DNA from 3 places in the Aliivibrio kagoshimensis genome. Region 1 is predicted to be linked to each of the others. Evidence: predicted binding sites of a transcription regulator. Region 1 holds the regulator's gene; each other region holds the start of a gene.
The links. Region 1 encodes MetJ, which represses methionine synthesis genes. Its sites were predicted from a motif close to TTAGACNTNTANANGTCTAA; they were not measured.

Region 2: a site for MetJ is predicted at 1,849-1,868, ahead of metH (methionine synthase). Genes of this name have one in related genera too.
Region 3: a site for MetJ is predicted at 7,929-7,948, ahead of metN (methionine ABC transporter ATP-binding protein MetN). Genes of this name have one in related genera too.

The regions. Positions count from the first base shown of each region.
Region 1 covers NZ_JAKJSQ010000021.1:2,153-12,839, forward strand. The annotation lists gene L4C32_RS09035 (methyl-accepting chemotaxis protein) at 1-473, opposite strand, end outside; gene zur (zinc uptake transcriptional repressor Zur) at 784-1,218, shown strand; gene L4C32_RS09045 (chemotaxis protein CheX) at 1,259-1,720, shown strand; gene metF (methylenetetrahydrofolate reductase) at 1,780-2,670, opposite strand; gene L4C32_RS09055 (bifunctional aspartate kinase/homoserine dehydrogenase II) at 2,958-5,402, opposite strand; gene L4C32_RS09060 (O-succinylhomoserine (thiol)-lyase) at 5,403-6,569, opposite strand; gene metJ (met regulon transcriptional regulator MetJ) at 6,776-7,099, shown strand; gene L4C32_RS09070 (malic enzyme-like NAD(P)-binding protein) at 7,189-8,436, opposite strand; gene rpmE (50S ribosomal protein L31) at 8,663-8,881, opposite strand; gene priA (primosomal protein N') at 9,119-10,687, shown strand, end outside.
Region 2 covers NZ_JAKJSQ010000067.1:6,782-17,468, reverse strand. The annotation lists gene metA (homoserine O-succinyltransferase MetA) at 1-369, shown strand, start outside; gene L4C32_RS17090 (cation:proton antiporter) at 446-1,723, opposite strand; gene metH (methionine synthase) at 1,927-5,601, shown strand; gene lysC (lysine-sensitive aspartokinase 3) at 5,662-6,954, opposite strand; lysine riboswitch at 7,100-7,281, opposite strand; gene L4C32_RS17075 (pyridoxal-phosphate-dependent aminotransferase family protein) at 7,445-8,563, shown strand; gene L4C32_RS17070 (PglL family O-oligosaccharyltransferase) at 8,624-10,411, opposite strand; gene uvrA (excinuclease ABC subunit UvrA) at 10,517-10,687, opposite strand, start outside.
Region 3 covers NZ_JAKJSQ010000012.1:45,924-56,610, reverse strand. The annotation lists gene L4C32_RS06375 (alkaline phosphatase D family protein) at 1-413, shown strand, start outside; gene L4C32_RS06370 (DUF4250 domain-containing protein) at 436-624, opposite strand; gene L4C32_RS06365 (YaeP family protein) at 634-837, opposite strand; gene L4C32_RS06360 (helix-turn-helix domain-containing protein) at 1,028-1,375, shown strand; gene L4C32_RS06355 (sulfite exporter TauE/SafE family protein) at 1,388-2,149, opposite strand; gene L4C32_RS06350 (proline--tRNA ligase) at 2,227-3,942, opposite strand; gene tsaA (tRNA (N6-threonylcarbamoyladenosine(37)-N6)-methyltransferase TrmO) at 4,024-4,722, opposite strand; gene L4C32_RS06340 (type B 50S ribosomal protein L31) at 4,859-5,116, shown strand; gene ykgO (type B 50S ribosomal protein L36) at 5,116-5,253, shown strand; gene L4C32_RS06330 (MetQ/NlpA family lipoprotein) at 5,308-6,117, opposite strand; gene L4C32_RS06325 (methionine ABC transporter permease) at 6,153-6,830, opposite strand; gene metN (methionine ABC transporter ATP-binding protein MetN) at 6,820-7,854, opposite strand; gene gmhB (D-glycero-beta-D-manno-heptose 1,7-bisphosphate 7-phosphatase) at 8,027-8,584, shown strand; gene L4C32_RS06310 (ABC transporter permease subunit) at 8,749-9,780, shown strand; gene L4C32_RS06305 (ABC transporter permease) at 9,783-10,687, shown strand, end outside.

The sequences.
Region 1 (10,687 bases):
TTGGACAACACTTCACCTAGATCATCTATCAACAAATACATCTGTTTGATTAGAGCAAAGTCATCAATTTTTGATGACTCGTATTCATCGATAATCATTGGTAATTGAGCATTCAATCCATTAATTTTACCTTTCAGTATCAAAGCTAGCTCTTCTTCATTTGTTGTGAGTTTGGTTTGCATGTAAGCCTCAAATATCCCTTCCGCCTTCTCTAAAGAATCTAGAACGCCTGCCTTGAAGTCTTGATAAGATATTAAACCAACATGTTTTTTATTCGCTGCATCGATAATATTCACTGCATATAAGTCTGAGATCTCTTTCAAGCTAGCTAATGGTACAACCCTATCTTCGTAAACAGAGCTAAAACTAGCCATAACCTCATTTGACGTTAACCAATTATTATAATTAACCACCAACATTGCCAAACTAAACAGAACAGGAATTAATAACAGCTTCGAAGATATTGATTTCACATATGGCCCCTTAAAACAATAGTTTACCAACCGACTCAATGCATCCAATTGCATTGCCACTCACTGCTTAGTCATTTGAGTATTGACAACAATGTCAACAATTGCAATGCAACAGCCGAAAAATACTCGTGCTCGTTTTTACAATGTATCTAGGGTTATATAGAAGCAAAGAGCTTGCGGAGAAAATAAAATAGAGTGATCCAGTTCGCGATTTATTAATACCCTTAACTCTAATTCGCTATTAGTGATTAATTGATACTGATTGTGGTAGAATCGCTCACTAATTCGTTGATTGAAGAACTCAGATTTCGTGGATAAATCACTATTAAATAAAGTTGAGCAAATCTGCCATCAACGTGGCGTTAGACTCACACCTCAACGCTTACATGTTTTAGAGTTAATCCTATTTCATCAAGGTTCTATCAGTGCTTATGATCTCCTTGATAAATTAAGAGAAACTGAACCAAAAGCAAAACCACCTACGATTTATCGCGCGTTAGATTTCCTGTTAGCTCAGGGGTTTATCCATCGTGTGGAGTCGACTAATAGCTTTGTTTCTTGCTGTGTAATTGGCGAGAATGAACACTGCTCTCAACTGCTCATTTGTGATAAATGTGGTAATGTGGAAGAGATACATGATAAAGAGTTAACTCAGCGTTTAAAAATCAATGCTGATAAATTTGAATTTACCGTTAAAAGCCACGTGATGGAAACCCATGGCGTGTGTAGAAAGTGCCAAAAATAGAGCATAGTTAACGGTTTGAAAGGGAATAATTACTACTATTATGCGTGCTGAATTTGTAAATCCGTTTTTAGTATCATTATTGAATGTACTGAAAACCATGGCGACTATGGATCTCACTCCACAAAAGCCAAGAGTAAAAAAAGATGAAGTTGCTCGTGGCGACGTCTCTGGATTGATTGGTATGGTTGGCCCAAAAGTGGCGGGCTCTATGTCCATCAGTTTTGAAGAGGGGCTAGCTTTAGAGGTCATGGAGAAAATGCTAGGTGAAAGACCGAAAGCCATTAACGAAGAGATTTCTGACATGGTTGGCGAAATCACCAATATGGTGGCTGGCGGGGCGAAGAGAATTTTATCGGAATCAGGTTATGATTTTGATATGGCAACACCGATTGTTGTTTCGGGTCGTGGCCACACTATTAGCCATAAATGTAAAGGCGCAATTATTATCATGCCTTTTGAAACCGAGTGGGGTAATGCCCACATTGAGATTTCATTCGAATAGCGATATCTGATAGAAAAAAGCCGTGACCTTAATGTTCACGGCTTTTTTATGTCTGTTTTTTAGCCTTGTGGTCTCACACCTAAGGTATGACACATTGCGTAAGTCATTTCAGCACGGTTCAGAGTATAGAAGTGAAAATCCTTTACCCCTTCTCGGCTAAGCACTCTAATCATATCAATAGCTTGACTCGCTCCAACCATCTGCCTAGTTACTGGATCGTCATCTAATCCAGCAAACTGATTCGCCATCCAACCTGGTACTTTCACGTTGGTCATTTTGGCAAATCGATTTGCCTGCTGAAAGTTTGATACCGGAAGAATTCCCGGAATGATTTCTACATCAATGCCTGCGGCAACACAGCGGTCTCTGAATCTTAGGTAGCTCTCTACATCAAAGAAAAACTGAGTAATAGCGCGGTTCGCTCCCGCATCAACTTTACGTTTAAGGTTAAGCAGATCTGCTTGAGCACTTTTTGCTTCAGGGTGCACTTCTGGATACGCAGCCACTGAGATATCAAAATCAGCCTCTTTTTTTAACAACTCAACCAGATCTGTTGCATACATTTCAGGCTTGCCACTGTTAGGGGGTAAATCGCCACGCAACGCAACGATATTACGAATGCCGTTATTCCAATAATCTTTCGCAATGGATGTTAATTCATCTTTTGACGCATCGATGCAGGTTAAGTGAGGTGCAGCAATCAAACCCGTTTGGTCTTTGATCTCTTTAATAATGGAGTGTGTGCGATCACGCTCACCAGAGTTTGCACCGTAAGTGACTGAAACAAATTTAGGCTTGAGTGATTTTAGTCGGTGGATTGAACTCCACAGCGTCTCTTCCATCTTCTCGGAACTTGGTGGGAAGAACTCAAATGACACATTGATGTTATCGCCTAACTCAGCAATGTTTTGGTTAAGCGAATCGAGGTGACTCGCGTGTGAATATGCCATATTTAACTCCCGTCCAGTGGAAATCACCACAATAAAAATATAATCAAAAAAGGTAACTGGAGCAAACAACCGTATAGACGTCTAAACCGCTACATGTCTACAGAATGTCTTTTATAATGATCATTGTCAAGTTTATAAACATGAATTTTATTCAACTTAATAATAAAGGATATTCATAGAGCCAAAACACACGGCATCCTATTTATAAAATATAGCTGGAATTTGTCGAAATGAAAAAGCAGAGCCTAAGAAGACTCTGCTTTGTTGGGTTCAGAAGTGAACGTAGATTATAGTAGGCTGGCCAGACGATTAAGGTCTGATTGCAGAGCGCCTGCCGTGACCTCTTTACCTGCACCTGGACCTTGAATAACCAACGGGTTATCGCGATACCATCGGCTTTCAATAGCAAAAATATTATCGCAAGGCAGTAAGTTAGCCAGTGGATGTTCAGTAGGAAGCGCCTCTATTCCCACGCTAGCTTTCCCCTCTTTAGATAGACGTGCAACATAACGCAGCACTTTATCGTCTCGCTTAGCACGCTCTAAACGTTCGCATAGAATCTCATTCAGAACATCGCCTTGCTCTAAGAAGTCATCGAGTGACACACTAAGCAACGAGTCAGGAACTAACGATTCCACTTTCACCTGCTCAGGTTCAATTTTAAAACCAGACTCTCGAGCCAGAATCACCAACTTTCGCATCACATCTGAACCGTCTAAATCCGATCTTGGATCCGGTTCGGTGAGTCCTTGCTGCCACGCCATGTCGATAAGGTGAGTAAAAGGAACTTGCCCATCAAACTGTTGGAACAACCATGACAAGGTACCAGAGAAGATGCCTGAAATAGCGATAATGGTATCACCACTTTCACGCAGATCTCTCACCGCATGATTGATCGGCAGACCCGCACCAACCGTGGCATTATATAACCAGTGTCTTCCGGTTTTCGCAAAGGCGTCTTGCACTCGGTAATATTCATGGCTAGGCGCAGAGCCCGCCACTTTATTGGCTGAGATAAGATGAAGACCATACTCGGCAAATTTAGCATATTGTGCCGACAGTTCAGCACTGGCTGTCACATCCAACAGCACAACTTCATCGTACTCTTGTTGATGATAGAGCTTATCAAGCCACTCGCCAGAACGGTGTTCAATCGCTTCATCTTTGAAGTTCGTTAACGCTTCGCTTGGGTTAATGCCCCCCATATTAAGCCAGTATTGATCACTCGATACCACGGCAATGAGTGCAAACTGCATCCCTTGACGCTTTTCAAGTTCCGCTCGCTCTCTTTCAAAAAGGTGTAACCAGCTGCTGCCGATATTCCCTTTACCACACAGCACAACACCCACTCTCTTTTGAGCTTGGAACAGGCTACTGTGTATTGCGGTAATCAAACTGGATGTATTGGTTTTGCGTAAAATTGCTACCAGACTCAGTCCGGACTCAGACTCACACACAAACTCAACAGGTTTACTTTTCAGTTGGTGATAGAAGCCGTGACTGTGAATTGGGTTACTCACAACCCCAGCCCCAACAGCAGCAACCATTGAGTAACCCTCTTTGAGTTTGATCTCCGCTTCGATAGCCGCATCTTGTAGGACACTCAGTGCTTCATTCACAATTTCAGCGGTATAGGCTAAGACCAGTCTGTCTTGATCTGGCTGCGACTCCATAGCTAAAGGCTGAAGTTGCTCTCGCGCTAATACTCTCAATACTTGTTCTTGTAACCGTTCAAAGTCGTGGCTGTGGCCTAAATTGAGCTGAATGATAAACACATCATCCAATGAGGTAACAATTTTAGCTCCGCGACCTGACGCCAATACACGTTCGACGCGTGTTGAGCCAGCTTCCGGTTGATAACTGCAGCGTAAGTTAAGATCAATCGAACTCTGCGCAACTGGCTGCAACGTCCGGCTGTGCAGCACTGGGGCGGCCAATCTAGCTAATTCACTGGCTTCATCTAAACGAAGCAAAGGCAACAAGCAGGCATCAGAAACTTTACGTGGATCAGCACTATAGACACCAGCGACATCACTCCAAATGGTCACTCGGCTCACTTCTGCCAAGGCCCCTATTACAGTGGCTGAATAGTCGGATCCATTTCGCCCAAGCAGAACGGTCTCGCCGTGAACATCACGAGCCATAAACCCGGTAATCACAATACGTCGATTGCTGTGTTGTGCCAATGCCTCTTGAATCAAGGGCCACGAACGGGAGTGCTCAACTTCTGGCTGCGCTGCTCGCTCTGCCCGTAAAAACAGACGAGAGTCCACTGGGATCGCTTGCATGTCTGAGTGGTTCAATAAAGCAGCTAACAAACGAGAAGACCACACCTCACCATGACCCAATGCGTCTGACTTTTCAGATTCACTTAACGGTGACGTGTAGCTATTGAGCGCTGTCATCTCTTGCGCCAGTGTCTCCAAAAGAGGCACTGCTACGTCTGAAGGTAACAGATCTTCAATTAATGAGCTCTGATACTGCTTCAGTGATTGCAAACTCTCATGAGCAAGACGCCCATCTTTATCCAAGTAGGCTAACCACTCTAAAATTCGGTTGGTCGTATTGCCAGCAGCGGATACCACAATCAAATCATTTGGACCGGAGTACTCTTTTAATATATTACAGACACGGCGATAACACTCAGGGTTCGCTAAGCTGCTTCCACCAAATTTGTGCAGTTGTTTCTGTCCAGACGCAATCAAAGTACTGTCTAAAATGGAGCTTGGCATTTAAGCAACCTCCGCCGCTTTAATAAACGCTTGTTCTAAATCTTCAATCAAATCTCTACTATCCTCTATTCCAACAGACAGGCGTAATAACGTTGGGTTTAACCCAGCTTCTGCTTGTGCTTCATCTGACATTGCGCGATGCGTCATACTGCCAGGGTGGGCAATCAAACTCTCCACCCCTCCTAATGACTCTGCTAGTGAGAAAAGTTGAAGAGCTGATACAAACACTTTTAATCGCTCTAAGCTGCCGTTTAGCTCAAAACTTAACATCGCTCCAAAACCAGACTGTTGGCGTTTTGCAATCTCATGTCCAGGGTGCTCAGGTAGACTTGGATGATAGATTGTACCGACTAACGACTGATTTTTTAAGCACTCAAGAATTTCCATTGAATTCTCTTCATGCACACGCATTCTGGCACTCAAGGTGCGAATGCCTCGCAGCGTTAAATAACTATCAAATGCAGTCCCTGTTGAACCAATGCAATTTCCCCACCACGCCAAATCGGTCGCATCGGTTTCATCTTTGGCAATGATAACGCCTCCAACCACATCAGAGTGACCATTAATGTACTTAGTGGTTGAGTGGATCACAAAATCAGCACCTAATGTGAGAGGTTGCTGTAAAACGGGAGAGAGAAACGTGTTATCTACAGCGACTTGCGCCCCTATCAATTTCGCTTTTTGACAAATATCGGTAATGTCTACCACACGAAGCAGCGGATTAGAGGGGGTTTCAAGAAGGATCAGCGCGGGTTTTAATGCGAGTGTTTTTTCTAAAGCGATAGGGTCAGATTGGTCGATAAAAAGTGTGTTGAAATCCCCTTTTCGCGCACGTGAATCAAACAGTCGGTACGTCCCACCATAGCAATCATGTGGTGCGACAATAAGATCATCTGGGCCCAACTTTGCCGAAACCAGTAGGTTCAGTGCCGCCATGCCGCAGTTGGTGACTACAGCGCCTGCGCCAGATTCTAGCTTCGCTAAGGCGGTTTCGAGTTGTGTTCGAGTCGGATTACCACTACGAGCGTAATCATATTCAGGAACATCACCAAATTCAGGAAAGCTATAATTGGTTGAAAGATATATCGGTGGAACCACAGCATTATGCTGCGAGTCGGACTCAATACCAGTTCGAACTGAAATCGTTGCGGTTTTCTTGTTTCGCATAACTTTCCTTTCCCTTTTAATGCTAAAATACCAAACCTAAAGACATTCTAAACCCAGCGAAACAAGACGTCAACACTTCTGGACGTCTATATGTCTTTGCATGTGGCGGTAAATCCCGCTAAAATCGCTTTAATTTTGTTGCATAACCCTTTAGGCTAATAAACGGTTATCTATCCTCCACAATTAACACCAGGTAAAGGTAAAAAATGGCAGATTGGAATGGCGAATACTTAAGCCCTTACGCCGAACACGGTAAAAAAAGTGAGCAAGTAAAAAAAATTACAGTTTCAATTCCTATGAAGGTATTAAAAATACTGACTGATGAGCGCACTCGTCGCCAAGTGAACAATATCCGTCATGCCACTAATAGCGAACTTTTATGCGAAGCTTTCTTGCACGCTTATACTGGTCAGCCTTTACCAACAGATGACGACTTAAGAAAAGATCGTCCGGATGACATCCCTACTGAAGCCAAAGCGATGATGACCGCGATGGGGATCGAAATCGAAGACTTCAACGACGAAGAGTAATATCTCCGTATAATCACACGGTTTTAAATACCAAACAAAAAGCCCCAACTTCTCTTATAGAAGTTGGGGCTTTTTTAATACGAGATGTTTTAGCTCTCTAGATAGTTCTCAGGCATATCAATACGTGCAACGCCTGAATCAACCGCCGCTTGTGCGACCGCTTTTGCGACTCTTGGCAGTAAACGAGGGTCCATAGGTTTTGGAATAATATACTCAGGACCAAACTCGAGTGAACTGTCACCCGATGCGATTAGTACCGACTGTGGAACAGGCTCTTTTGCCAATTCACGAATCGCGTGAACCGCTGCTAGCTTCATCTCATCATTAATCACACTGGCACGTACATCAAGTGCACCACGGAAGATGAATGGGAAACAAAGTACGTTATTCACTTGGTTAGGGTAATCAGAGCGACCCGTTCCCATGATGATGTCGTTACGTACTTCATGAGCCAATTCAGGTTTGATCTCAGGATCTGGATTTGAACATGCAAAGACTACCGGTTTCTCTGCCATCAACTTAAGCGCTTCTGCAGGAAGAAGATCTGGACCAGATACCCCTAAGAAGATATCTGCGCCTTCGATAACATCTTCAAGAGTACGTTTATCGGTATTGTTAGCAAATTTTTGCTTATATTCATTCAGCTCTTCACGGCGAGTGTGAATCACCCCTTTACGATCTAACATGTAGATTTTTTCACGTTGAGCACCACACATGATCAACATCTCCATACATGCTGTTGCAGCCGCGCCCGCGCCTAAACAGACAATCGTTGACTCACTTAACTCTTTGCCTTGTAGATCCAGCGCATTTAACATGCCTGCAGCGGTAACAATCGCGGTGCCATGTTGATCATCGTGAAAGACAGGCACATCACAACGTTCAATCAGACGACGTTCAATTTCAAAACAATCTGGTGCTTTGATATCTTCTAAATTAATGCCACCAAACGTATCTGCAATATTAGCTACGGTATCAACAAACTCATCAATCGTGCGGTGTTTTACTTCAATATCGATTGAATCTAGACCTGCGAAACGCTTAAACAGTAAAGACTTACCTTCCATGACAGGTTTAGATGCTAGAGGCCCTAGATTCCCTAACCCTAGAATAGCGGTACCATTTGAAATAACTGCGACCATGTTGCCTTTCGCCGTGTATTTGTAAACATTATCAGCATTTTGAGCAATTTCACGTACAGGTTCCGCGACACCTGGACTGTATGCTAGAGCCAAATCTTCAGCAGTATCTGCAGGTTTTGTTAAACCAACAGCAATTTTCCCTGGTACAGGAAGAGCATGATAATCAAGAGCTTGTTGACGAAAATCTTCAGACATTTTGTTACCCATAGGTCGAGTTATTGTGATTTGAATAAAATAGTAATTGATATACGGCTAAGTTCCTAGCCACAGGTTTAATATTTGTATTTATTTTTTAAACCACTTTATACACATTGTTTACAATTTTAGTTTATATTGTTTACAGAAAGAGTCAAAAATTGTTTTACAGGCACAAAAAAGGCGCACATTGTGCACCTCTTTTTTATTGGGCATAAGAACTAAATTATTTTTTAGAACCGATTGCACCAAAACGCTTGTTGAAACGATCAACACGGCCGCCAGTATCAACGATACGTTGCTTACCAGTGTAGAACGGGTGACATTTGTCACATACGTCTAGGTTGATGGTGTCTTTAGCTAGTGTTGAGTTGAATTCAAACTCATTACCACAAGAGCATTTTGCTGCTACTGAAGTGTATTCTGGGTGGATACCTGTTTTCATGGGGAAAACCTCAATTAGGCCGTGTCGCCATTCGATTCTAAGCCGAACACCACACGTAATAAATAAAATAGTTATGTCATCACCGAGTGTAGATTAATTACACTAAGTAAGGCGGCGTATCATAATGAAACATTGCGCAAGGATCAACCTCTTCGATAAGTTAAATTTTCAAGTCGAGGATTTATGATAAGCTACCCTCTCTTTATTACCGCTAAAAACATCTGGTGAAGCTTGGTCATCGCATCTGATAAAAACACTTCTGAGAAAAATACGGTTGCTCATGTCGCCTTACCCGTGCCATTAGATCGCTGTTTTGACTACAAAATAAAGCCAGACCAATTTCCAGTGGTTGGAGGAAGAGTGAAAGTAGGTTTTGGCCGACAACAGCTGGTTGGTATTGTAGTGCGCCTATCCAACTTCTCTGATTTCAGTTTTGAGAAGCTAAAACCGCTCACCCAAGTTTTAGATAACACGCCATTATGGCCGAGTTCACTCTATAGCCTGTTAACTTGGAGCAGTGAATATTACCAATACCCTCTTGGTGATACGCTCGCCAATGCGATGCCTGCTTGGCTCCGTAAAGGTAAAGCGGCCAGTTTCGATACTCTGCGCGAATGGCACCTTACCGAACTGGGCAAAAACCAGAATATCAGTTCGCTCACTCGCGCACCAAAACAGGCCAAAGTCCTCTCACTGTTACATCTCTGCTCTCAGCCTCATGAGCAGCTTCTGTCACAGGAGATCAGTTCCGCTACGTTAAAAGCGTTACAAAAGAAACAGTGGATTGAAGAGCGACAAGTGCAAAAACAGCAACAATGCTGGCACTCATCATTCAGTGTGACTGAAGAGAAACCTCAGCTAAATGAGGAACAAGCCATTGCTGTCGCCTCTGTGAATGCCAATCCAGAGTTTGGTTGCTACCTATTAGAAGGCGTGACAGGTTCAGGCAAAACGGAAGTCTACCTCAATTTAATTGAACCGGTACTTCGGAAAGGGAAACAAGCCTTGGTATTGGTTCCTGAAATTGGATTAACCCCTCAAACCATCAATCGCTTTAAACGCCGTTTTAATGTTCCAGTAGAGAGCATTCACTCCGGCCTTAATGATACCGAGAGGCTGAATGCATGGCTCAGTGCAAAAGATAAACACGCTGGCATTATTATCGGTACTCGCTCTGCACTCTTCACCCCATTTAACGATCTAGGCATTATTATTGTTGATGAAGAGCATGACGCTTCTTATAAACAGCAAGATAGCATGCGTTACCACGCCAGAGACTTAGCGGTAATGCGAGCCAATCTAGACAACATTCCCATTGTCTTAGGTTCAGCGACCCCGGCATTAGAGACTCTACATAATGCCAAGACCGGAAAGTACCACCACTTAACTCTGACACGCAGGGCGGGGCACGCTAACCCCGCGAAACATGGTGTATTAGATGTCAAAGGTCTCTACCTTGAAAGTGGCCTATCTGCACCGATGATCGCTCAAATGAGGAAGCATCTCACCGAAGGCAATCAAGTCATTCTGTTTCTTAATCGCCGAGGTTACTCACCAGCATTGATGTGTCATGAATGTGGCTGGATGGCCGAGTGCAAACGTTGTGATGCCTTCTACACCTTCCACCAGCACAGCAGTGAAATACGTTGCCATCACTGCGGATCACAACAGCCCATCATGCATCAGTGTCATGGGTGTGGTTCCACTCAGTTGATCTCTGTCGGTGTCGGGACTGAGCAACTAGAAACTCAACTCAATCAACTGTTCCCTGAGTTCAAAACCATCCGTATTGATCGTGATAGCACT
Region 2 (10,687 bases), on a different contig from region 1:
GCGGATTTTTCATTGGACTACTTGCAAGAGCATACTGACTTAGACATTCTCGCACACTCTAATGAAGCGGGTGTGTATTTAGCATCTACTAAGGATATGAGAAATGTCTTTGTGACGGGTCATCCAGAGTATGATGCTAATACTTTGGATATTGAGTTTAAAAGAGACAGCAGTGAGGGGATGGAGCCAGATGTCCCTTTAAACTATTACCCCGATAATGATCCAAGTAATTCTCCAATTGCCACCTGGCGTAGCCATGGGCACCTGCTGTTCTCAAACTGGTTGAATTACTGCGTTTACCAGCAAACCCCTTATAACCTCGATGATTTTGAAAATGCAACATTCACCAATCATTATGATGTGAAATAGCAAAATAGGTGCATTAAAAAACCAGCGAGTGCGCTGGTTTTTTTGCGGTTAACTTTTTAATTGTACTGATTAAGGTTTAAAGCTCACGTTCTTCTTGTTTGGCTTTCTCAATTAAGCTAGTAATGGTTGAGCCTTGAATAAGGATAGAGAAGACCACCACCGAATAGGTCATAACCAGAATGATCTCCCTGACATCAATGTTTTTTTCTGGTACCACGATGATACCTGCCGGAATTGCCATCGCCATCGCTAATGCTAACCCGCCTCGTAGTCCACCCCAAGTAAGAATTTTAACCGACCATGAGTTATAACTGCGATAGCGTTTAAAGCCTATGTAAGAGAGATAAACACTTAAGTAGCGGCTTACTAATACCAGTGGAATGGCGATAACCATCAAGATCCAATCCTCTTGGTGAAGTTTAAACAGCAACATAGAGAGGCCAATCAGAAGAAATAAGATACCATTGAGAAATTCATCTACCAGTTCCCAGAAGTGATCCAAATGCTCTTCACTCTCTTTAGAAAAGCCTATGTATCGGGTCCAGTTACCAATCATAATTCCAGAAACAACCATAGCTAGAGGCCCTGACACATGCAGCACTTCTGCTAATGCATAACCTGCTGTTGGAATGCAGATAGTAAGGAGTAACTCCATAGAGTGATCATTGGTTGCACTGATGAAGTAGTGGAAGGTGAGTCCTAGGATGAAACCATAAACAATGCCCCCAATTGCCTCTTGTGCAAACAGCTGTACGACACCGAATACTGTTGGTGTTTCACTTCCAAAGGCGATGGTAAACAGAGTGACAAAGATCACCAAACCAAAGCCGTCGTTGAATAATGATTCACCCTCAATCTGTGTTGATATTCGTTTGGGCGCATCAAGTTTTTTAACAATGGCCAGCACTGCGATGGGATCGGTTGGCGAAATGAGTGAACCAAATAGTAAGCAGTAAATAAGGTCAAATTGCACCCCAATAAGCTGGCAGATAAACCACAGAGCAAAACCGATAAAGAAGGTGGAAAAAAGAGTTGCACCCAATGCAAGAGAAGTGATTTCCCACTTTTGATCTTTTAGATGAGGAAGCTTAATGCCTAACCCTCCGGCAAACAGTAAGAAGCCTAAGATCCCTTTTAGCAAAAAGTCTTCGAAGTTAATGGTGTTTAGAGTCTCAGAGGCAACTTCGGTTAAATTAAACCAACCATTTTGACCTGCAATGATAATGCCTAACGACAGTATCATTGCGCCTGCCGTGATGGCGATTGTAGTCTGCATTTTTCCGATTTTGCTATTAAAAAAAGCAATAAACATAGCTGCTGCAGCAAGAAAGCAGAGGGTATTGTAAACCGACATCTCAACGCCTTTTTGAATGAATACGAGTAGTGATTTTTAATTGTTACAGAGTGTGACTTCGCGCTATTCTCCTGCGCATTTACTGAGATTACAAATTTATTTTCATCGATTATGAATAAACTTGTTTAGACGTCTAGATTTCCATACGTTCTGTGTGTAGGATGAAAAGTAGTAAAGAGTGATGGAATAGAAGGTGTAGTAAGATGGAAATCGGGATAAAGCAGAAAATAGAAGCGCTATTAAAGCAACGAATATTACTGATTGATGGTGGCATGGGCACTATGATTCAGGGACATCAATTAGAAGAGAGTGATTTTCGTGGTGACCGATTTGCTGCATGGACGTGTGATCTAAAGGGAAATAATGATCTACTTGTTCTTACTCAGCCTAAGCTTATCAAAGAGATCCATGCGAAATACTTAGAAGCTGGCGCTGATATTTTAGAGACCAACACCTTTAACTCAACCACCATCGCAATGGCGGATTATGAGATGGAGAACCTAAGTGCAGAGATCAACTACGAAGCTGCACGTATAGCCAGAGAGGTCGCTGATGAGTGGAGTGCTAAAACTCCAGATAAACCTCGATTTGTTGCCGGTGTATTAGGTCCGACTAACCGCACGTGCTCCCTCTCTCCAGATGTGAATGATCCCTCATTTCGTAATGTATCATTTGATGAGTTAGTGATTGCTTACTCTGAATCTACCCGTGCGTTAATCAAAGGCGGTTCGGATCTCATCCTAATCGAAACCATTTTTGATACTCTGAATGCCAAAGCGTGTTCTTTTGCCGTTGAATCAGTATTTGAAGAGCTTGGTATCCAATTACCAATAATGATCTCAGGTACCATTACGGACGCTTCTGGACGTACTCTATCGGGTCAAACTACAGAAGCTTTTTACAATGCAATGCGGCATGTTGAACCGATCTCATTCGGTTTGAACTGTGCTTTAGGGCCAGATGAGCTACGCCAATATGTTGGTGACTTAGCAAAGATCTCTGAGTGTAGTGTGTCGGCACACCCCAATGCAGGACTTCCGAATGCGTTTGGTGAGTATGATCTTTCACCTGAAGATATGGCTGAACATATTAGTGAGTGGGCGCAAAGTGGATTCTTAAATCTAGTGGGAGGGTGTTGTGGTACTACGCCTGAACATATAAGACTGATGGCCAAAGCCGTTGAAAATGTCACTCCTCGTGCGCTGCCTGAAATTGCTATAGAGTGTCGTTTGTCAGGTCTTGAGCCTTTAACGATTAATAAAGACTCTCTCTTTATTAACGTGGGCGAAAGAACGAACGTAACGGGGTCTGCTCGCTTCAAACGACTCATTAAAGAGGAGTTGTACGAAGAGGCGTTAGAGGTTGCCAGGCAGCAGGTTGAAAACGGGGCTCAAATCATCGATATCAATATGGATGAAGGGATGCTCGACGCGGAAGCGTGTATGGTTAAGTTCCTCAATTTATGTGCCTCGGAACCAGAGATATGTAAAGTACCCATTATGGTCGACTCCTCTAAATGGGAAGTGATCGAAGCGGGTTTGAAGTGCATTCAAGGTAAAGGAATCGTTAATTCGATCTCCTTGAAAGAGGGAAAAGAGAAATTTATCGCTCAAGCCAAGTTAGTACGACGTTATGGCGCCGCAGTCATAGTGATGGCTTTTGATGAAGAGGGTCAAGCAGATACCAGAGAGCGGAAAATTGAGATCTGTACCAATGCTTATCGCGTATTAGTCGATGAAGTTGGTTTTCCACCTGAAGACATTATTTTTGACCCTAATATCTTTGCTGTCGCAACGGGCATAGATGAGCATAATAATTATGCGGTCGATTTTATCGATGCCGTCGGTGATATAAAAAAGTCGCTACCACATGCAATGATCTCAGGTGGTGTATCTAACGTCTCCTTTTCATTTAGAGGTAATAACTACGTACGCGAAGCGATTCATGCCGTGTTCTTATACCACTGTTTTAAGCGTGGAATGGACATGGGGATCGTAAACGCAGGGCAACTTGAAATTTACGATGATATTCCACATAAACTGCGTGATGCTGTCGAAGACGTTGTGCTTAACCGTCACAATGACGCAACCGAAAACTTACTTGAAATCGCTGAAGGTTACCGAGCCAGTGGTACTAAAGAAGTGGATACCTCAGCTCAAGAGTGGCGAACGTGGAGTAACGAAAAGCGGTTGGAGCACTCATTAGTAAAAGGCATTACTGAGTTTATTATTGAAGATACTGAAGAGGCGAGATTACTGGCTTCGAAACCAATCGAAGTGATTGAAGGCGCTTTGATGTCAGGCATGAATGTTGTCGGGGATCTGTTTGGTGAAGGGAAAATGTTCCTTCCGCAAGTTGTTAAATCTGCACGTGTAATGAAACAAGCAGTTGCTCATTTAGAGCCTTATATCAATGCAGAGAAAGATGGAAGCAGCACCAACGGAAAGGTATTACTCGCCACGGTGAAAGGGGATGTACATGATATCGGTAAGAATATTGTTGGTGTAGTATTGCAATGTAACAACTATGAGATCATTGACCTCGGAGTCATGGTGTCGTGCGAGCACATTCTCAAGGTAGCCAAAGAAGAGAAGGTCGATATTATCGGCTTATCTGGTCTTATTACTCCTTCATTGGATGAGATGGTTCATGTTGCGAAAGAGATGGAGCGACAAGGTTTTGATATCCCACTGCTTATCGGTGGAGCGACGACCTCTAAAGCACATACCGCTGTGAAAATAGAACAAAATTACAGTGAACCTGTTGTTTATGTGAGTAACGCCTCTCGAGCTGTCGGTGTTTGTACTTCTCTGCTTTCTGAGACATTATTGCCTGACTTCGTTGAGCGACTTGCATTGGATTATGATCGTGTACGGGATCAGCACAGTCGCAAGACACCAAGAACCAAGCCAGTAACTCTGGAAGAGGCTCGGAATAACAGAGCTAAACTTGATTGGGATAGCTACACGCCGCCTCAGCCGAATCAACTATCGGCACAAGTCTTTGATGAGTTTTCGATTAGCACATTAAAAGATTATATTGATTGGACTCCCTTCTTCATGACATGGTCATTAAGTGGTAAATATCCCGCTATTTTTGAACATGAACTGGTTGGTGAAGAAGCGAAAAAACTCTATAAAGATGCTAATGATCTGCTGGATAAAGTGGAAAAAGAGTCAATGATGACAGTCAGAGGGATGTGCCAACTCTTCCCCGCGAACAGCATTGGAGATGATATTGAGGTGTATAAAGACGAGAGTCGCACTGAAGTCATTAAGGTTCTGCATAACTTGCGTCAACAGACTAAAAAGCCTAAAGGAGCCAATTACTGCCTGTCTGACTTTATTGCCCCTAAAGAGAGTGGTAAAGCCGATTGGATTGGTGCATTTGCCGTAACGGGCGGCATTGGAGAGCGAGAGTTAGCCGATCAATATAAAGCTAAAGGTGATGACTACAATGCCATCATGATTCAGGCCGTTGCTGATCGATTAGCTGAAGCGTTTGCTGAGTGCCTGCATGAAAAAGTGCGTAAAGAGATTTGGGGTTATGCAAGTGACGAAAACCTGAGCAATGCGGATCTGATTCGGGAAAAATATCAAGGTATTCGTCCAGCTCCTGGTTATGCTGCTTGTCCTGAACATACTGAAAAGGGATCACTATGGGATCTAATGGATGTAGAGAGTCAGATCGGTATGCAGTTAACCAGCAGTTACGCCATGTATCCCGGGGCATCCGTATCAGGTTGGTATTTCTCACACCCAGAATCTCGTTACTTTGCAGTCGCTAAGATCCAACAAGATCAAGTGGACAGTTATGTGGCAAGGAAAGGCTGGGACCGTACCGAGATTGATAAGTGGTTAGGGCCAAATATTGATTAATGATAGATAAAAAAATGGCATCAAAGTGATGCCATTTTTTATGTTCTCTTTTATTAAAAGTTACTCAAAGAGTACGTGATGCAGCTTTTTCACTGTGTCATTAGAGTCTTCTTCATCGACTAAGAAGCAGAGGTTATGGGGGCTAGCACCATAGCAAATCATTCGAATATTTACGTCTTCTAACGCCGTAAATACCTCTTTTGCTGAACCTTTGTTATCCCCCATTTTATTACCAACTAGAGCGACAAGACTAAGTCCTTGTTCGACTTTAACTCGGCATAGCTGTTCGAGCTCCTGGTGAGCCTCTTTAGGTAACTGTGGAGCGCCTCCCGAGGTGTTGGTTTGATCGAGGGTCAGCGAGACATTAACCTCAGAGGTGGTAATCAGATCAACCGAGATCTGGTGTTTCGCTAAGATTTTAAACACTTCAGCGAGAAAGCCGTAAGCATGAAACATATTGAGGCTGTGTAGCGTAATCATGGTTTGATTCTTACGAAGGGCAAGTGCTCTGAACAGAGGGGCGCTATCCACGGACTCTCGAACCCAAGTTCCCCCTAACTCAGGTGCTTTCGACGATCCGACAAACACAGGTATTTGTTTACGCATCGCTGGAACCAATGTGAAAGGGTGTAAGATTTTAGCACCAAAATTGGCCATTTCAGACGCTTCAATAAAACTGATCTCTGAGATGGGAGAGGCTTTAGGAGCAATACGAGGATCCGTCGTATAGATCCCAGGAACATCCGTCCATATCTCAAGACTTTTTGCATTGAGTGCTTCGGCAATCAACGCAGCACTGTAGTCACTGCCACCTCGACCTAACGTTGTGGTATTACCTGCGCTATCGGCGCCAATAAATCCCTGACTAATAACAACATGCTTATCAAACAACGGCAGCAGTTGCTGTTGCGCCAATGATGATATTTCTTCTAACTGCGGGGAAGCGTTACCGAACTCATTATCCGTGCGTAATACCTTACGGATATCAAAACGAACGGCACTGTTACCGCGTTCAATTAAAATCTGCGTGAGTAGGTGTGTTGAGAGCAGTTCACCGCATGAGACTAACTGATCAGTCAGTTTATTTGATGGCGCTGTCGCTGTTTGTTCGGAAATAATAGCGACTTGTTCAATAAGCTTTTGAATCTCGGACTCAATAGCCTCTGGTTGATTAAGCTGTTTGAGAACCTTTTGGTGAATCGCAAGTAATTGGCTAACTAAATTCGCGCGTTCGCCACTACTAGCAATACCGTTCGCCAGTTGTACTAATAAGTTGGTCACGCCAGAACAGGCACTAATAATAATTAAGCGGGTATTGCTATTTTTTTCAATAATATCGGCACAACGGTTCATGGCTTCATAATTTGCCACACTGGTACCGCCAAACTTAGCGACTGTAAAAGGGTTCACTTCCCTGTCTCCCAATAAATTTCTAAATAAATAATATGCACAACTGGCAATGATTGGAGGGAGTTAGCGACATACTGATAGGGTATTGAACACTAGAAGCTCCCCACCCATTAACAATCCGCTAACGGATGACAATCGTAAGGATTCAGCCATACGACCGACAGGTACGTTCCCATTCGAACCCATCTCGGCACTGCTCTCCCTGACTTATCGGCATTAGAGTTGGGCTCTGCGGATAAGCTGCCTAGGCAATGCTCCTCTTCTTTGCGGATTATTTACATCCACTCTATATTGATACTTTTTTGTTGCTTTATTGTCAATCAATAGCATCATTTTTATAAAAAAAATTGCATTATTTATTGAGGAATGTATAGATATATAAAGATTTATTAGCACTATTTTGCTGTGCCTTTTCTGTCTGGAGATAATAATAATGACAATTCAAAGCTTCTATCCTCCACAACGAACATTAATGGGACCGGGTCCATCAGATGTTTACCCTCAAGTATTACAAGCATTAAGCCGTCCTACAATTGGTCATTTAGACCCTCTGTTTATTGGAATGATGGACGAACTTAAATCATTGTTACAGTATGCTTTTCAAACCAAAAATAGCTTCACAATTGCGGTGTCGGCTCCCGGTAGTGCCGGAATGGAAGCGTGCTTTGTTAACTTGATTGAGCCGGGTGACAAGGTTGTGGTATGTCGAAATGGGGTGTTTGGCGAAAGGATGCGTCAAAATGTAGAGCGCTGTGGCGGTGTCGCTGTTGTGGTTGATGACGAGTGGGGAGCGCCTGTTGATTTAAGGAAAGTGGCTTCTGCTTTGGATGCCCATCCTGATTGCAAAGCAGTGGCGTTTGTTCATGCTGAGACCTCTACTGGCGCATTGAGTGATGCTGAAGGGATCGCTAAGCTTGCGAGAGCGAATAACTGCCTGACCATTGTGGATGCTGTAACGTCATTAGGTGGTGTTCCTTTGCTGGTGGATGAGTGGCAACTGGATGCGGTCTATTCTGGTAGTCAGAAGTGTTTGTCTTGCGTGCCTGGTTTGTCTCCGTTGACCTTTTCACAAAAAGCGATCGATAAAATTCAGTCGAGAGAAACGGCGGTACAGAGTTGGTTCTTGGATCAGTCACTAGTCTTGGGATATTGGAGTGGTGAAGGCAAGCGAAGTTACCACCATACTGCCCCTGTAAACAGTCTCTATGCTCTGCATGAAGCACTGCTGTTACTCAAAAATGAAGGGCTAGAAAATGTGTGGGCAAGGCACGCCAAGATGCATCAACAATTGAAGCAAGGCTTGGAATCGTTGGGGATAAAGTTTGTAGTGGAAGAAGCGTATCGCTTACCGCAACTTAATACGATTTATATTCCTGATGGTATCGATGAAGCACAGCTGCGCCAAAATTTACTAGAGACGTATAATTTAGAGATAGGCGCTGGCCTTGGTGCATTGGCTGGGAAGGCGTGGCGAATTGGCCTTATGGGGTATGCAGCTCGTGCTGAAAATGTTGCCTTATGTCTGAAAGCACTAAGCTCAGAGCTACTTTGATAACAGAGCTACGTTGATAACAATGAAGTCGGCTCGAGATTGAAGCATCTCGAGCCGTGATTACTTGGTATTTACCGCAGACGAGGACGCTGTTTTTTTAAGGTGTACCTCTGAAAAATCATCGAGTGGAAATAAGTAACTGGCTTCGGCACGAATATCTTCAGCCTGAGATACCTTCCCTAAGCCTTCATAAGCTATGATCAAATTCTTATAAAATGCGGGTCGAGGTTTACTCTTGATCAACGCCTCTGACCAATCAATGTAAGGTTGAATTAATTCAGGTTTATTCTGCTGAATACCAATTTTTAATTGTGTTGAATAGATATTCCAGTTAAAGCGATCTTGCCAGAAATTGGAGTTGGTTACTTCAAAGAGAATATCAGGCTGTACGGGTTTCGTTGTTTCAAAGCGAGTGAGCACCTCATTGGTATGTATCACACTAAACATGTAGTAGCTGACAGAGATTGGTATTATCAATGAGAGTAGACGTAAGCTCACCATTGTTGGAGGTGTTATGGATATTTTTCTACGTTTACAGCTAAGTTGGTCTAGCCAAAACAGTAATAGAATAAAGGTTACCCAGTGTGGTACTGAGTGATAAAAAGGGTACTCAAGTTGAGTGTGAATAGCGATGGGAATAAACAACGCTAAGATGGCCAACCGAGTATAACGCTGGGTTTTCATAATACGATTTACAATTAGACCAAACGCAAGTAATAGGCCAAGAATAGGAACCACTCCCCCCTCGACAGCCCAAAATAGCAGTTCATTATGCGGATGGTCTAAAGCGGGTAGACCCGGGTGGTAGTTAGTATTCAAATTATGTTGTTTGGCGGTATAGAGGGTATATTCTGATTCAAACCGTCCATAGCCATACCCAGTTAGCGGCTTTTCAAGAATCATATCCAGCGCTTGAGGGTAGATATACGATCTTGAGCTTTGGAGATTGGATTTATGCAGTAGCGTCTGCTCTGTGAATCCATCCCCTTTAGCCTCAATATTGAGTTGAGAATATTGTACTAAGGCGATGCTTGAGCAGAGACCAATTAACAAGGCTGAAACCCATAAACAGAATCGTCTTTTATTGGTAAATCGCCACATGTAAGGGGTGATCATGAGCAAAACAAGAATGCTCGATAGCCACCCTGTTCGAGATGCCAACACCACAATTAGAGGGATTGTGGAAATAATCGTGAGTAGCAGCATCAACAAAGAGAAAGGGTGACGGTCATATTTTATCGGCTGTCTAGCCAACAGATAAGATGCTATCGCTAACCCCGTCGCTAGAAAACTCGCCATAACATTCGGTTGTTGAAAAATACCATATGGTCGATTAATGATGGTGTTATAGCCTAAGAAGTTACTAGGTTTTAGCAGTAAAAACTGAACATAGCCTAATAGCGATTCGATGCAAACAGCCAGTACGACTAACCATAACAGTTGCTGTTTTTGGCGGTTAGAAAATGTGAATTGTTGTAAAGTGACAAAAAAGAAAAACCCCGCCCACAGTGCAATTAAGCGTGGCGTGGCAATGGAAAGGATAGCATCACTAAACATCAGTGGCAGAGTGAGCATGAGACAGACAGCAAATAGACCGACAGTAAATTTACTATAACGTAAGAGCTTCTGTTTAGCGGTATGGTAGAGGCCGATTGCAATGGCTATGCTAAGTGGAATCCAGCTTGCACTATTGAAGGTTAAATTGAGACCAGAACCACCAGGGTTAGGCTGGAAAAGGTGCATCGTAATTAAAAATAGAAAGGAGATAGCGACAAAAAAAGGTTTATTGAGCGGAGCATTAATGTATTCGGGCTCTAGTTGAGTCCCCTTGGTTAGCAGTAATGACATAATAACGAAAAGTACCTTATGCTCGTTAATGCAAAAATCAAAAGAGCTGATATTCTATCACAGCTCTTTTGAATATTTGGATTTGTGCCTAACTATCTCATGCTGTTAGGTGTTTAGCATGGGTTTTAAGAACCTTGCAGTGTGTGACCCTTTGACTTTTGCCACACTCTCAGGCGTTCCTTCAGCAACAATTTCACCGCCTCCTTGTCCTCCTTCAGGGCCTAGATCAACCACCCAGTCTGCAGTTTTAACCACATCTAGGTTATGCTCAATGAC
Region 3 (10,687 bases), on a different contig from region 1:
ATATCTTTAAACACCCTAAAACGCCGCAGAATTTTGTTATCTTATCGGGCGATGTGCACTACTCATTTGTGTATGATATTGAACTGAGGTTTCGTCACTTCTCACCAGAGATTTGGCAAATCACCTCAAGTGGCATCAAGAATCAATTCCCTCAACCTTGGATTGGTCTGCTAGATACGCTTAATCGGTGGTTATATGGATCTTACTCACCATTAAACCTCTTTACTCAGCGTCGCTCGATGAAGATAAAAGGGCGTCATGTTGCAGGTCAAGGCAATCAGCGTCTAATGGAACGGTGCGGCTTAGGTTATGTGGAGTTAGATTCGACGGGAAGACCGGTGCATATTTGCGATCTGCACAATGACGGCTCGAACAGTGAGTTTTTATCAAATGATGAAGAGTTACTGCCGTAAGGTATCACGGCAGTATTTGGGGTTATCGAAACTGGTTGTTCTGCTCGTTGTAGTGGTAATCACCAGTAGCAAGCTTTTCTATTAGTGCGGCTTTATCAATATCAAAAGCGCGCACTAAGTTATCAATATCTCCGTGCTCATCGCGCAGTTTCATATTTACAATGCTCATCAACATATGAACATCCATCGAGGCAAAATTAGATAAATCCATCGTGAAACCTCAATCTTGATGGTCAGAAATCAACAGATTGGCCGCAGCAAAAGCCGCTTGCTCTCGTACCTCTTTAGCCACATTCTCATTAGAGGCAATATCATTCAGTGTTTTGACGACACAGGTAATTGCTTGAGGGACATACCCTTGATCGCCACTGCCAATTTGAGAGTAAAGCTCACGGATCATGTCGCAACAGTCATAGACTTTCATTATAAAGGGTTCCTAATAAAAACAGTGTTCATCACTATACCTTGAAGAGTATAAAGTTGTTCTGTTTAGAATCAAAGGGGCTTCTACCTCTAACTTTCACTCATTGTGGGGATGAATTCACTTAACTCTGACACTCGTGTTGGCAATGTTGGCAACAATTAGCACGCACTAATGACAGAGGGATAAAATGATGCAATTTACTGAACAGGATAGAGAAGCACTTTACAATGTGTGGATGCCACAAAAGGCCAAGATGAGAATTACCCAAATGGAGATGGCGAAGAAGCTAGGTCTTACTCAAGTCTCTTTTTCAGAGTTACTGCGTGGTGGTGCGCCGTTAAATATGTCTTATATATCTGATTTTTGTAGGCTTCTTCATGTAAATCCCGAGTCTGTTCTTCCCTCATTAAAGCGCTCGTCATACGCCGACGGGAAATCGGTACGCTTGAGTAATCGTATGTCTGTAGATGGAAAAATACAAAAAGTCTACGTTGAAGGCAATCAAGTGGTGGTGGAGTACATCCATAACGTGATGTAGTGAGTGTCTGCTTTACGATTTTATCATTGCAGCAGCGGATCCAAACAAGGTCATAATAAACAGCGCCCACTTTAAGGTGTTGGGCTTGGCTTTAATGGCCATTTTCACGGCGATGTGCGCACCAAACATGGTGCCAAAGGCGAGGATTAGACCCGGTAGCCATAAAATCAGGTCTTCGATGACAAACAGAATCAGCGCGACAAAGGTAAACACTAAGGTACACAGCATTTTTAACGCATTGGCTCTGACCAGATCATAACGCAGTGATCCCGCTAATGCCGCAAGCAGAACAAATCCCACTCCCGCCTGTACGAAACCACCATACACGCCGGCGATGAACAACCACCACCATGAACTGGGTGTTTCAGAGACTTTGTTGATTGGCGTGCCCAGTGCTGGAGATATCATCGTAGGCTTTACTAGTATGATCAGTGCCATCAGCAACATGGTGCCAAGCAGAAGGGGTTTAATCCAATCACTCGGAGCATAAGCCGCTCCCGCTGCGCCAACTAATCCACCGATAATGCTGGGAATCAAGATGGGAACCTTGTCATCACTGTCGAGCTTTCCGTGCTTTTTAAAGCCTAAAACAGCAACAATAGACTGCATAAAAACGCCCACTCGATTGGTTGCATTGGCGACGTCTGCTGGCATTCCCATGACCATCAAGGCAGGAAGCGTTAAATTGGAGCCGCCACCCGCAATGGTATTGATGATCCCGGCTAGAAAACCGGTGATCAGTAGCAGGGCAGTTTGAGTCAGCGAAATATCCATTTCATCCTCTTCCTTGTAAAAAAAAGGCAGTGTCGAAACACTGCCTATCTAGATTTAACCTGACTAAGGTTAGCCGATTAACTTATTTGTGCTTTGATGTGCTCAACAATGTTGGCCATCTCAACGGCAACTTTATCACCGTTGCGACGATTCTTGTACTCGAAGTTGCCTTCATCCATGCTGCGATCACCGATAACAACCGTGTGAGGAATACCCACAAGTTCGATATCTTTAAACATCACACCTGGACGCTCTTTACGATCATCAAATAGAACCTCAATCCCAGCAGCAGTCAGGTCTGCATACAGCTTCTCCGCCGCTTCTTTAACTCGCTCAGATTTGTGCATGTTCATTGGTACGATAGCCACTTGGAAAGGGGCAATCGCTTCAGGCCAGATGATGCCAAACTTATCGTGGTTTTGCTCGATGGCCGATGCCACAACACGTGATACACCGATACCGTAACAACCCATCTCTAAGATAGCACTCTTACCGTTAGGACCAAGAACGTTACAGTTCATTTTCTCTGAGTAGTTAGTACCAAGCTGGAAGATATGACCCACTTCGATACCGCGTTTAAGAAGCAATGTTCCTTGGCCACATGGGCTTAGGTCACCTTCAATTACGTTACGTAGATCTTCCACTTGACCCAATTCAACATCACGACCCCAGTTGATACCGAAGTAGTGTTTGTCATCAACGTTAGCACCAGCACCAAAATCACTCATGACAGCGACAGTACGGTCAACGATGAATGGAAGGTCAAGACCTACAGGGCCAAGAGAACCAGGGCCTGCACCGACGAGTGCACGAATCTCTGCTTCATCTGCAAATTCTAATGGCGAAGCAACTTGTGCTAGGTTCTCAGCTTTAATTTCGTTTAATTCGTGATCACCACGGATGATCAGTGCGATAAGATCTGCATCGACTTCGTCAGAGGCTTTAACGAACAGTGTTTTCACTGTTTTATCAATAGCCAGGCCGTGCTGTTCTACAAGCTCAGCGATGGTTTTTGCGTTTGGCGTATCTACAAGCGTCATCTCTTGCGTTGGCGCGTCAGCTGAATCAGCAGGTGCTAACGCTTCTGCTTTTTCGATATTGGCAGCGTAATCAGACTCTGAAGAGAAAGCAATGAGGTCTTCGCCGCTCTCTGCCAATACGTGGAATTCGTGAGAACCGCTACCACCAATCGCTCCGGTGTCAGCAAGCACTGGACGGTAATCCAATCCCATGCGGTCGAATGCGCGGCAGTAAGCTTGGTGCATCGCTTCGTAAGACTTCTCTAGCCCCTCTTTGTCGATGTCAAAGCTGTAAGCATCCATCATTAGGAATTCACGAGCACGCATCACACCAAAGCGAGGGCGTCTTTCATCACGGAATTTCGTTTGGATCTGGTACAGATTCAGTGGCAGCTGTTTGTAAGAGCTCACTTCATTGCGAACTAGGCTAGTCACGACCTCTTCTGCTGTTGGACTAAGGACAAACGGACGAGCGTGGCGATCAGATAAACGAAGCAGTTCAGGGCCCATCTTTTCAGAGCGTCCTGTCTCTTCCCACAATTCAAAAGGCTGAACAACGGGCATCAACGTCTCTACGGCACCGCCATTATTGATCTCTTGACGAACGATACTTTCCACTTTACGTAGTACACGTAGACCAGTAGGTAGCCAAGTGTATAGACCTGACGCTAGCTTACGGATCATACCTGCACGTAGCATCAGCTGATGGCTGATAACTTCTGCATCGTTTGGAGTCTCTTTGAGAGTAGCAAGAAGATAGTTACTGGTACGCATTACTGATATCCGTTTGTTATGGTTAATTTTAGTAAGCCGGAGCTTGAGTTAGCCGACTATAATAGCAGTCAAATCCCGTTCTCAAAAGAGGTCAATAGCAGTTACTGTCATTGATTCGTCGTTAACGGTGAATTTCACGTTTAAATCAAATAGGTGGACCGCATACTCTTTGTTATCAACTTTTCCTTTTTTGTAGGCTGGGCGAGGGTCTTGGCCTAATACTTCTTTGATCACCGCCTCGATGTGAGCACCTTGCGGGTGCTGATGCAGTTGCTGTTGAGCTTGAATTGAGAACAGCACAGGTTTGGTGTCTGGGGCTTGCTCTGCAAATCCTCCGATCGCAGTTGGAATGCTATCGGAGTAGGGAATATAGGGCTTGATATCCACGATAGGCGTGCCATCAACCAAGTCAACGCTGCCCAGATCTAAAAATGTGCGTGCACCTTGTTGGGTAACGCCTTGCAGTTCAACGGCTGACATACCAATGCCATTAGGACGAAATGTGGCTCGAGAAGCAAATACGCCTACTCGCTCATTGCCCCCTAAGCGCGGTGGACGTACTGTCGGTCGCCAGCCCGCCTCAAGGTTTTTATCAAATAGAAACAGCAGCCATAGATGAGAAAACTGTTCAATACCTCGCACCGCTTCTGGGGTGTTTGCTTCTCCAATAAGCTCCACCCGGGCAGTTGCACTAGGCGCGAGTCTTGGTTGACGAGGCACGGCAAATTTCTCTTTGTAGGGAGAGTGGATGACTCCAACGGGATCAACTGGATAGTTCATGGCAGTAGGCTCAAATCTTAAGGTAGGCACATTCTAGCATGAGTTTACGGTTACTTTGTTGATATCTATTCTCATTTGGATTGCTCTATTGTTTGTTATGTTATAACATAACGAAAAATTCAAATAGGAGAGAGTAGTGAAAAAATCAATTCATCCGAAATATCAGACCGTGGTATTTCATGATACCAGCGTGGACGAGTACTTCATGGTGGGGTCAACGTTAACCACAGACAGAACCATCACTTGGAAAGATGGCAAAGAGTATCCATACATGACGCTAGATACCTCTTCAGCGTCACACCCTTTTTATACCGGTCAGCAAAGAGTGGCGTCTACTGAAGGGAGAGTCGCTGATTTCTCTCGCCGATTTGGTTCAATGATAGGAAAAAAATAATGAAAGTATTAAGTTCTTTAAAGAGTGCTAAAAATCGTCATAGAGATTGCCAAGTCATTAGACGAAAAGGGCGGGTATTTGTGATTTGTAAATCCAACCCAAGGTTTAAAGCGGTGCAAGGGAAAAAGAAAAAATAGGAAAAAAAGGTTGGCTATTAAGGCCAACCTTTTTGATGATAACTCAGTTTATGACTACCAGCCTTTTACAATACCGCCATTAAAGGTATCAAAAGCGGCTTTGTACACTTCTTCAGTTTGGTAAGCTTTTACGAAGTTTTGTACATTTTCAGCGTTAACGTTATCTTCACGAGCAACAATTAAGTTCACATATGGTGACTCTTTGCTCTCAACGAAGATGCCATCTTTCTCTGGCGTTAAGTTAATGCTGCTTGCATAAGTGGTGTTGATGATCGACAACGCAACATCATCCAAAGAGCGTGGAAGTTGAGCTGCATCCAGTTCGATGATCTCGATGTTTTTTGGGTTGGTTGCGATATCACGTACCGTTGCTGACAGTCCAGCGCCTTCTTTTAGCGTAATAAGACCCTGTTGCTCAAGAAGAATCAGTGAACGACCTAGGTTAGTTGGGTCGTTTGGCACAGCAATACGTGAACCTTCTTGAATCTCATCAACACTAGTGACTTGTTTAGAGTAACCGGCAATTGGATAAACAAAGGTGTTGCCCGCAATCTGTAGTTTGTAACCACGATCAATCACTTGCTGATCTAAATATGGCTTATGCTGAAAAGCGTTGATATCAACAGAGCCATCATCAAGAGCGGCATTTGGTGTGACGTAATCTGTAAATGTGACCAGTTCAACATCAAGGTCGAATTTCTCTTTAGCTACTTTTGCAGCCACTTCTGCAACTTGTGCTTCAGCACCCGCCATAACAGCCACTTTAATTTTATTCGAGTCGGTACTGTTTTCACCACAGCCAGTTAGTGCCAGTAAAGAAGCAAGGCCTGCAATTGTAGCTAATTTTTTAAACGTTAATTTCATTGTTATTCCCTTATAATAAATCGACTGTAACTTTTTTATCTATGATCCACTCGGCGTACAACAGCGTCGCCAACTGATTGAATAATTTGAACTAATACGATTAACATAACGACAGTCACTGCCATTATAGATAACTCATATCGGTGGAACCCGTAACGAATGGCAACGTCACCTAACCCACCACCGCCAACGGTTCCTGCCATTGCTGAGTAACTTACCAAAGTCACTAAAGTGATTGTCACTGAATTGACAATTGTTGGTAAAGCTTCTGGCAATAACACGCGATTGATGATTTGCAGTGGAGTCGCTCCCATCGCTTGCGCCGCTTCTACTAAACCTGAAGGAACTTCGATTAACGCGCCTTCGATTAATCGAGCAACAAAGGGGATAGCACCAATCGTTAATGGAACAATGGCTGCTGTGGTGCCGATAAAGCTTCCAACCAGCAGTTTGGTTAACGGAATAATGGCAACCATTAACACTAAAAATGGGACAGAGCGGCCAACATTGACAACCGCACCTAATACTTTATTCATTTTAACATTTTCAAGCAGTCCCCCTTTTTTAGAGGTGTGCAGTACTACGCCAAGAGGAATGCCGATGGCAAAACCGATCACACCTGAAACGAACACCATGTAGAGTGTCTGCCAAGTCGCTTCTAGCAATAATCCACTGTTTTGATTTAACCAATCTGAAATAAGATCAAAGGACATAACCGAGTACCTCTACTTTAACTTGATGCTCTTGCAAAAATGACAGTGCTTGTTGGGTGGATGATTCGTCGCCATAGAATTCAGCCATTAACAGACCAAATTTAACGCCGCCAGCGTAATCAATGTCAGAGCTTAAAATGGCAATATCGATATTGAAATTTCGTGATATTTGACTGATGACTGGTGCGTCAACGGTGGCACCAGTAAACTCAAGACGTACCAGTGGAAAGCTGCCGTCAACACGGGTTGCACTTAAACGCTCTTGGTAATCGCTAGGAATTGATAAATCTAACGTAGAGCGAATGAAGGCTTTTGCTAAGTCGGTTTTTGGATGGGCAAACATCTCACCAACACTGCCCTTTTCGACTAACTCACCATCACCGATAATCGCCACTTGATGACAGATCTTCTTGACCACATCCATCTCATGAGTAATTAACAAAATGGTGATATTAAGGGTTTGGTTGATCTTTTTAATCAGCTGCAAAATCGACTGTGTGGTGGCTGGGTCCAAGGCGCTGGTCGCTTCATCACAAAGCAGTACTTTTGGATCGGAAGAGAGGGCACGGGCGATTGCCACACGCTGTTTCTGACCACCACTCAAATTCGCTGGGTAGGTGTCTCGTTTATCTTCTAAACCAACTAACGCTAATAGACTAGAAACTTTCTTTTCAATATCAGCGGCGGACTTGCCTGCTAGCTCTAATGGTAGGGCCACGTTGGCAAAAACCGTTCGTGAAGAGAGTAGATTGAAGTGCTGAAAAATCATGCCGATGTTCCGACGAGCATGGCACAACTGATGATTAGAAAGTGTAGTGAGATCGACACCATCAACAATGATATTGCCTTCGGTTGGTCTTTCTAACATGTTCACACAACGGATCAGGGTGCTCTTTCCTGCACCTGATGAACCGATAACACCAAAAATAGTGCCTTGTGGGACGGTCAGGTTGATATCTTTAAGGGCATGGATTGCTGTTGTCCCTTGATAAAAAACCTTATTAACCTGATTAATTTCAATCATCGATAACCTTTGTTTCATTCTATTTCACAATTAACGTGATGCTAATCGTTCGCAATTACCATGTCAATGGATATTTTTACGTCTGGATGTTTAGATGTCTATTTTTAACTGGTGAACCTGAGTATACACAGTGGTATAATTTATTCAATCCCCTTTTATAGAGTGTTTAATTTTGTCTAAGCCTGCGGTTTTTATTGATAGAGACGGAGTGATCAACGTCGATCACGGTTATGTCCATAAAGTGGATGATTTTGAGTTTGTAGAGGGCGTTTTTGATGCGACTAAACAGCTTAAATCGATGGGGTATCAATTGGTGGTGGTGACCAATCAGTCTGGAATCGCTCGAGGGATGTTTTCAGAAGATACGTTCATTAGCCTAACGGAGTGGATGGATTGGAACTTTGAAGACAATGGCGTCGAATTGGACGGGATCTACTACTGTCCTCACCATGCTGAGAAGGGCATAGGAAAATATAAAGAGGCGTGCGATTGTCGTAAACCTAACCCTGGGATGTTTATTACGGCGCAGAGTTTTTTAGACATCGATATGGAAAAATCCATCATGATAGGGGATAAAGCGGAAGATATGATGGCAGCCGAAGCGGCGGGTGTTGGGACTAAAATTTTAGTACGCACTGGTAAAACGATCACTGAACAGGGTGAAACCTTGGCGGATACGGTACTCAATAGTATTGCTAACGTTCCTGCTTATATTGCAGAGTATAAGTGATACCTAACCTAATTATCTCGAGCCAATCAATCGTATTGGTTTGAGTTAATAACTCAAAAACCATCAGATAAGTTGAGTCTCAGCCTCTTTTACGCTATCAATTAACGATATGTTTAATAATATTATTTTGTCTTACTGCAGAATATGAGGGTTAGTGTTACCGAATGCTTGGTTATCTGTTTCGTCGTTTGCTCTTAGTTATTCCAACCTTCATTGGCATCACCCTAATGATATTTACCTTAACTCGATTCGTGCCAGGTGGGCCCGTTGAGAGGGTATTGCTCAGTATGCAGATGCAAGGATCGTCTGAATTATCGAGTGGCAGCACCAGCGTTACCGATGGTAATAACGCGCTATCAGCCGGACAAATTGCCGAGTTAAATGCCTTTTATGGCTTAGATAAACCCGTTTTTGAAGCCTATGTTGATTGGTTCAGTAAGCTGGTTACCTTAGATTTAGGGGAGTCGACTCGTTATTATGAACCAGTGATTGATATGATCAGCGAGCGACTGCCAGTCTCTCTCTTTTATGGCATTGCCACTTTTCTCATCAGTTATCTTATCTCTATCCCCCTTGGTTATGCCAAAGCGTTAAAACATGGCAGTCTGTTGGATGCGTCAAGTTCGATCATGATTTTTGTTGGCTATGCGTTGCCGGGTTATGTGATTGGAGTATTACTGATCACCCTGTTTGGTTATCAACTCGAATGGTTTCCGATGGGCGGATTTGTTGGCGATGAGTTTGATGACTTGGCTTTGTTCGAACAGATAAAAGACATTCTTTGGCATGCCATCCTTCCTCTTACCTGTTATTTAATTGGTGATTTCGCTCTGCTAACCATGACCATGAAAAATAACCTGATGGAAAATTTGGCATCGGATTATGTGAGAACCGCGATTGCCAAAGGGTTACCGTTTAGAAAAGCGGTACGAAAGCATGCCTTACGTAATAGTTTGATTCCGGTAGCCAGTCACTTTGGTAACTCCTTGATGTTTTTCATGACAGGTTCATTTTTGATTGAGGTTATCTTCAACATCGACGGAATCGGTCTGCTCGGTTATGAAGCGATTGTCGAGAGGGATTATCCGGTGGTGATGGGGCTATTTGCTATTAATGCCATGATGCTAATGGTGGGTAATATTCTTTCTGATGTGTGTGTGGCTCTGGTTGATCCTCGCGTCAAGTTTGGAGCTTAACTATGTTTATCAATAAAATGAGCCCACTGACTCAAAAGAAAATCCAACGATTTAAAGCGATAAAGAGAGGGTACTGGTCGTTCATTATTTTGATGGTACTGCTGCTGATGACCTGTTTTGCTGAGTTACTGGTGAACAGCCGTGCTATCGCAGTGCAGTATCAAGGTCAGTGGTACTTCCCCACTTATGGTGCGATGAATGCGGGTAATACCTTTGGTTTGGGGTATCAGCATGAGACTGATTACCGAGATCTTGCGCAGCGCTTTGCACAAGAGAATCAAGGGGATAGGGTCATTATGCCTCTGATCCCCTGGAATCCGTTTGAACAAGATTTTAGTGGTGATGATTTTCCACCCACCGCACCTTCGGTAGAGAGTGGGCACTATTTAGGGACAGACACCATTGGTCGAGATATTGTCGCCCGTCTCTTTTATGGCTTCAGGATTGCGATGGGCTTTGCCCTTATTGCATTAACCATCTCCTACGCTATTGGCGTCACCGTAGGGTGTGCGATGGGGTTCTGGGGAGGTAAGTTTGATCTGATTTTTCAACGTTTTATTGAAATTTGGTCCATGGTTCCATTTTTGTATGTCATTATGATTTTGGTATCAATAATTAAGCCGAGCTTTATGTTGTTTACTATGATTAATGTCATGTTTGGCTGGATGGGCATGACATGGTACATGCGCACCATGACTTACAAAGAGAAAGCTCGTGAATACGTAATGGCCGCGAAAGCGCTCGGAGCGTCCAATTGGCGAATTATATTCCATCACATACTGCCCAATACCATGGTGATCATCGTGACATTGGCCCCTTTTACCATCGTGGGCAATATTACGGCATTAACGGCGTTGGATTACCTTGGTCTTGGTTTAATGCCCCCAACACCAAGTTGGGGAGAGTT